Regions from separate parts of the Arthrobacter russicus genome, predicted to be linked through region 2. Evidence: riboswitches for the same ligand, from Rfam matches in the RefSeq annotation. Region 2 holds a riboswitch; the other holds the start of a gene.
The links. Region 2 has a riboswitch for cyclic di-AMP ahead of JOE69_RS10565 (aggregation-promoting factor C-terminal-like domain-containing protein). Riboswitches for the same ligand answer to the same signal wherever they lie in the genome.
Positions count from the first base shown of each region.

Region 1: linked by a shared signal. The riboswitch ahead of JOE69_RS17850 (M23 family metallopeptidase) and the one ahead of JOE69_RS10565 (aggregation-promoting factor C-terminal-like domain-containing protein) in region 2 are both predicted to bind cyclic di-AMP.

Region 1 covers NZ_JAVDQF010000001.1:1,590,611-1,594,005, forward strand. Annotated here, with positions in the region: gene JOE69_RS07445 (C40 family peptidase) at 1-501, opposite strand, end outside; cyclic di-AMP (ydaO/yuaA leader) riboswitch at 504-667, opposite strand; gene JOE69_RS17850 (M23 family metallopeptidase) at 874-1,905, opposite strand; cyclic di-AMP (ydaO/yuaA leader) riboswitch at 1,913-2,096, opposite strand; gene JOE69_RS07455 (iron-dependent transcriptional repressor DtxR) at 2,198-2,893, opposite strand; gene serC (phosphoserine transaminase) at 3,155-3,395, shown strand, end outside.
Region 2 covers NZ_JAVDQF010000001.1:2,254,794-2,258,188, forward strand. Annotated here, with positions in the region: gene upp (uracil phosphoribosyltransferase) at 1-140, shown strand, start outside; gene JOE69_RS10560 (hypothetical protein) at 597-1,253, shown strand; gene JOE69_RS10565 (aggregation-promoting factor C-terminal-like domain-containing protein) at 1,311-2,021, opposite strand; cyclic di-AMP (ydaO/yuaA leader) riboswitch at 2,027-2,168, opposite strand; gene JOE69_RS10570 (MarR family winged helix-turn-helix transcriptional regulator) at 2,330-2,758, shown strand; gene JOE69_RS10575 (MFS transporter) at 2,772-3,395, shown strand, end outside.

The DNA.
Region 1 (3,395 bases), 660 kb from region 2:
GAAGCCCGAGCAGTCCCAGCCGTTGGGTGTGGTGCCGCCCCAGACGTAGGGCTTGCCTTTTCCGCTCAGTGCATAAGCGACGACGGCAGCAAGGCCGGCACCTGCCTGGACATCAGCGGCTTCCGTGGCAACGGGCTTCTCCGCCGTGGCCGTGGTGGTGGCAACCCGGTCCGACTGCACTGCGGTCCGCGTGCTGATCGCCGGCTTCGGCGTAGAGCTCGTGGCCGGACGGTCGAAGACTACCGTGGCGTCTGCTGCTGCGGTGACCGTCTGCGCGGCGATCTTGAGGCTGCTACTGGCGTTCTCCGCAGAGGCCCGACCGGTGTCTGCGGCTTCAGCCGGCAGACCCAGGCTGGTCACGAGCCCGGTGGCAACCACTACTACTGCGGCCTGACGGCCGAAGCTGCCCGCATTGGACGCTACTGCTTTTGAAACTGCAGTCAGCGGATTAGTGCTGACGTTGGCCGCGCGATGGCGACCGATAGACGTCTTAGACGACACGTTTAGCCTCTCCCAAAGCCTGCGAGGTAAGCTGTCGGATTCGGATGGGAGTCACCCGGCCGCATCAGCTCCTTCCGGAGCATCTGCGACTTCACCCCAAGGACTTCCTAAGAAGCCCGCATGTGGTTCCCCCGCCTCTGCCAGACGAATGTTGCGAACGGACCTCGAGCGGTGGCAGAGCTAGGCAATCTGCTCGAGGACACCAGCTTCTGGAAACGCCGGTGCAGATAAGACGCTACAGCAGTTTCCATCGAATGTCACATTCCGGTTACGGAAATTTCATTCCAAGGGATGATTTCGTGACCTATCGTTATTTAGTACAGTGGGCAGCGCAAATCCGCCCGGCATGCGGCCGGCCAAGGGAGCAGCTGCTCAGAGCCAGCCTTGCGGGTCTACGGTCTTGTCATTGACCATGACCTCGAAGTGCAGGTGGCAGCCGGTCGAGTTGCCCGTGGTTCCGGTCAGCGAGACCACATCGCCGCGACTGACTTTCTGGCCCACCTTCACCTGCAAGGACGAATTGTGGTTGTACGTCGTGGACAGCCCGTTCCCATGGTCGATCACCACCCGGTTGCCACCGCCGAAGGGATCCCAGCTGGCGAAAGTCACGGTGCCGCCGGCAGCGGCGTAAGCCTGGGTGCTGCATGCGGCGACCAGATCCTGGCCGGTGTGCAATTCCCCGCTGGCTCCGGTCAGCGGACTGACCCGGTACCCGAACGGCGAGACGACGGTCATCGACGCGAGAGGCGCGGACAGCGTTCCCTTGGCGGCAGCCGGCGCCACCTTGCTGGCCGAGGCGGAAAGCAGCTGACGCAGTTTGCCGTCCGGATCCGCCTTGCTCGTGGTTTTGGTTTCGCTGAAGTCCAGGACCGCATCCGCCGCGGCGCTGATCGGCGCGGAACTCAGCGGAACGCCGTCGGCCACCGGCACCGTGGCCGGCGCGGTTCCCACCGTGCTCGGCGCCACGAACGCCAGCGCCAAACCGGCTGCGGCCAGGGCGATGCCGCCGCGTTGCGCGGTTTTGGCCGAACGCAGACCGGGCCGGGACGCCGGGACGGCCGCCCGGCGTCGGACCCGGCGCGCTGCTGCCCGATTCAACTCCTGGGCGGCCACGCTGGGCGTGGCAAGAGAGCGGTTGGAGTTCGACGCCGGTGCGGTGGCCGGCGCAGGCGGGATCACCGGCGCCGGACGGCTGCCGGCTTCCGGCGCGATTGCGCCCAAGCGGGCCCGCCGGGCAGCGTCCCGGGGGCGGAGCCCGGAAGCGCTTGCCGTCGCCTGGAACGGAGTCTTCGGAACCTGCGCGACGGGTGCGGTCACCGCCTCGGCCGCGGCGAAGGGTGCCGTTTCGGAAAGTGGCTGCGCCGCGCTGCGCCGCCCTCGCGGGCGGAGCTCCTGACTGCTCACTGACATGGAATCCTCTCTCAGGCACTTGCGAGGTTAGCTGTCGGATTCGGATCGGAGAGCGACCCGGCTCGCAACCGTCTGCGGCAATGGAATGCCCGGCCAAACAGTTGAGAGCTTCACCCCAAGGCCGGTCGTCGACCGGCCAAAAATGGTTCCCCCGTCCTTGCCTAAAGAACTAGAAGCCCGTCGCGCAGAGGCAAGGCTCAGTGCTGGCGCGGGTAACGCTTTGATTTCGGCGTCAGGTTTTTACTATACGGCATTGAACCGTTTTGTAACAGTTCCGTTATCTAACTCAGGCCATCGAGACGAAGATGTGCACCGCTACTTCAGCAGGCAGCTCCAGTGCGCCGTCGATGTCCGGGACCCGGACCGAGATGTAGTCGCCCACTTGTTCCAGGGACACCGCGACGCCGGGCAGCAGGCCGGCCTCTTCAAGCTGTCCGAGCAATTCCGGATCGATTTGGATCCGTTCCGAGAGCCGTCCGATGACGACTTTCGACTCCGGCGTGTATTTCGCCATCGCGTCGACCATGTTGATCACGCCTTCAGTGAATTCCCGGGCCTTGTGCCCGCCGAACGATTCCAATCCGGGGATCGGGTTCCCGTAGGGCGAATCGACCGGCCGGCCCAGCAACTCGTACAGCCGCTCCTCGACCCGCTCGCTCATCACATGCTCCCAGCGGCAAGCCTCTTCGTGCACGTACGGCCAATCGAGCTTGATCACATCGGACAGCAAGCGCTCGGCCAACCGGTGTTTGCGCATCACCGAGGTCGCCCGGTCACGACCCAAATCGGTGAACTCCAAGTGCCGGTCTCCGGAAACTTTGACCAGACCGTCCCGCTCCATCCGCGCAATCGTCTGCGACACCGTGGGACCGGAGTGGTGCAGGCGCTCTGCGATCCGGGCCCGGAGCGGCACGATGTGCTCTTCTTCGAGTTCCAAGATCGCCTTCAAATACATTTCTGTAGTGTCAATCAAGTCGGTCACGTGAATAACACTCCTCACAACGGCGGACAAACTGGGGCAGCGGGTCACCTCGCAGCGGCAAACGCCATCGGAAGCTCCACGCGGAAACCTGACTCTAACTTAGCCTGCCGGAGTACCGGCCGGAAATCAGAGCCGTCACCACGGCTGCCCTGCCCGCCGGAGTATTACCTCTCCGGTTTAGGCCCGACTTGGCTGCTGCGGCAGAATGTACCCAACCACCGGTTCAACGTCGAACTCGCCGCGTCTATTTCTGGAGCTCCCGTGACTGAAAACGCTACCGCCCAAGCCGTTCCGACCATTCCGGAGGAATTGCTGCCCGCCGACGGACGGTTCGGTGCCGGGCCCTCGAAGGTACGGCCGGAACAGCTCGCTGCGCTCAGCGCCGCGCATCGGCTGTTGGGCACCTCGCACCGGCAGGCCCCGGTGAAGAACCTGGTCGGCGAAATTCGGGAAGGCCTGAGTGCCCTTTTCGCGGCCCCTGAAGGCTACGAAGTGGTTTTGG
Region 2 (3,395 bases):
TCGAGGCACTCCGCGAGCAGCACGAAGATTCGAACGTGACCGTGGTGCTGGCTTCGATCGACGAAGGGCTCAACGACAAGGCTTATATCGTCCCGGGCCTGGGTGACGCCGGCGACCGGCTTTACGGCGTCGTCGGCTGAATGCGCGCTGGCACCGCGGCCGACGTCGGGCGTGCCCGCAAACCTGAGCGGGGATCGGCGAAGCCGGGCCTTGGCAAACCTGGTTGGGCCTCGCATGTCCGCCCTTGGTAGGCCCGTCCAAATCACAAGTTCAGTGGGCTCAGACGTCCCTGCCCACTGAACGTCGCGATTGGACGGGCAGCGGGGCTGTTTTGCCGCTGTGTGTTGCAGAAAGTCCGAGCCGGCTGCGCGGTTCGGGGATATGCTCTGAATATGGACCAATTCCAGCCCCCCAGTGTGCCACCCGGACCCGCGAATCAGCCGCAGCACGGCGAACCGGAGCAGCCGAATCAAGCAGCCCCGAGCCAGCCGCAGCAAAGTCAGCCACCGTACGGTGCTCCACAGCCGCCTTATGGCCAGCAGCCCGCTGGTCAACCGGCCATTGGCCAACCGCAGCCGCCGGCCTATGGCCAGCCGGTGAACCAGGCGCAACCACCGTACCCGGGCCCGCAAGGCGAACCGCAACAGCAACCGCCTTATGCTGCGCCGCAACCGCAAGCTCCGTACGGCGCCCCACAAAGCCAAGCGCCCTACGGCCAGCCGCAGTTCCCGGCGTACCCGGGGAACTACGCGGCGCCGCAGCTGGCCGAGGTGGAGCGGCCGCAGAGCATCAAGATCGCGGTGCTGTTGATGTATGTCGGTGCCGCTTTGGCCCTGATCGGCGGAATCTTCGGCCTGTTCACCGTGGAGCTGGGAATTCAGCTGGGCCTGAACAGCACGGACGTGCAGCTGAGTGCCCGCGAGTACGAGGCTGCGGCGACGATCGCGCGGGTTGTCGCCTATGTCGGCGTGATCTTCGGCATCGTGGTGGGCACCGGCTTGTGGATCTGGATGGCCATGGCGAACAACGCCGGACGGAAATGGGCTCGGATCCTGGCCACGGTTTTCGCGGCAATCGGCATCATCGGCGGGTTGGTCTCGTTGATTTCGAATTCTGCCAACCACACCCTGGTCCTGGCAAACATGATTTTCGGGATTCTGACCCTGATCGTTTCGGTGGCTGCACTGGTGTACCTGTGGCTCAAGCCGTCAACGGAGTACTACAACTTCAAGAGCCAGAAGATCACCTATTAAATCAACAGCGGTTGGCGCCGTGTGGCGCCAACCGCTGTTGATTTAAGCATCGGCTGCTCAGTACCAGCCGACCGCCTGCGATTTGCCCCAGGCTCCGCAGGGGCTGCCGTAACGCTGCTTGATGTAGCCCAGGCCCCAGGTGATCTGGGTTTTGTAATTGGTCCGGTAATCGGCGCCAGTAGTTGCCATCTTTTCGGCCGGCAGCGACTGGGCGATGCCATAAGCCAAGGACGACGGGTTCTCCGCAGTGGTCCGCCAACCCGATTCGCGGGTCCACAGTGACACCAAGCAGGACATCTGGCTTTGATCCCAGCCGAAGCTGCCCAGCTGCGAGGCGGCGAAAGCCTGGGCCGCTTTGGGGTCGTTGACCGCCTGGATTTCCGAGGACGCGGCATCGGTGGTGCTGCCCGCCTTCTTTTCCGCCGGGATCGACTTGGAGGCCACTCGGGCGAAGTCGAGGTTTGCTGCGGCGTTCGCGGTGATCGCGGTGGCAGCGGCGTTCTCTGAAACCACTTGCGGTTCGGGGGTGTTGGCTTGGCCGGTGGTCGCGATGCCGGCGACCATGACGCCGGCCACGGCTACCGCGGCGACGCGCTGGGCGGGAGCTTTCGGCGTGGCGTCCCAGAGCTGGCCCAAGGTGCCTTTTTGCGGCGTGGCACGACGGCGTCCCCTGCTGGAACCGGAAGAATTCCGCGGCGCCGGTCCGGAGTTGCTTTCACCGGGCAAAGCGGCGTGCCGCGCGAGCGTGCGGCGTGACGAAGTGGTCACGTAGTGGTGCCTCTCTCTTTGCCTGCGAGGTGAGCTGTCGGATTCGGATGGAGAGCATCCGGCCTTGAATTTCAAGGCTTCACCCCAAGGCCGCCCAGGATCGGCAGCCGAAATTGGTTTCCCCGTCTCTGCCGGTATTGCTGGATCCATCCGGTAGCGGCAGAGCTCGGCGAACTCCCGGAGGCCGTGCCTGCTGTTGCCGGCACTCAATACACGATACGTGAGGTTGCCGGAGAAGTCACATTTCGGTAACAGGCGGAAGACTCCCATATTTACTTAGCAAAGCTAATGACCTATGCTAAGTAAATATGGAAGCCAGGAAGAAAAGCGCCTCGCTCGCGGTGGAACTGCGGATGGCGATCATGCGCACGTCACGCAGGCTCCGGGTGGAAGCCACGACGGAATCGATCACCGCGGGCCAGTTCACCGTGCTCGCCCTGCTGGGCCACGGTCCGTTGACTTTGCGCGAACTGGCGGATGCCGAACACGTCCAGGCGCCGTCGATGACCCGCACGGTCAACGGACTCGAAGCGGCCGGGCTGGTCAACCGTTTGCCGCACCCCAGCGACGGACGGCAAGTGCTCGCGGAGCTGACCGCGGCCGGCCGCGAAGTGCTGACCGACACCCGGCAACGCCGGAACGAGTGGCTGGAAAAGCGGTTGGCCAAACTGAGCAATGAGGAGCGCAAGACGTTACGGGAAGCAGCGGAGATATTGCAGAAAATGGCCGCCAAATGACCGGAGTTGCCGGATGACCCGCATGTTCAGCGCGATGAAGGTCTTCAACTACCGGTTATGGGTCACCGGCGCCCTGGTGTCCAATATCGGCACGTGGATGCAGCGGGTCGCCCAGGACTGGCTCGTGCTCACGGTGCTGACCGACCATTCGGGAACCGCGGTCGGCATCACCACCGGTCTGCAGTTCCTGCCAATCCTGATCCTCGGACCCTGGGCCGGCTTGCTGGGCGATCGTTACTCGAAGCGGAAAATCCTCCTGATCACCCAAACCGCGATGGGTTCCTGCGCTTTGATTTTGGGTCTCCTGGTGGTCACCAATACCGTGCAGCTGTGGCACGTCTACTTGCTCGCACTGCTGCTCGGCGTCGGCAGCGCGATCGACGCCCCGTCGCGCCAGGCCTTCGTCTCCGAAGTGGTCGAGGCCCCGGACGTGCCCAATGCCGTCGCGCTCAATGCGACTTCGTTCAATCTGGCCCGTTTGGCCGGCCCCGGTCTGGCCGGCCTGCTGATCGCCTGGTTGGGCACCGGCCCGGCCTTCCTGATCAATGCGGCGAGCTTCGGCGCGGTGATCATCTCGCTGGCCAAGATGCGCCCGGCAGAACTGCACCCCTCGGCCAAAGCACCACGCGGCAAAGGG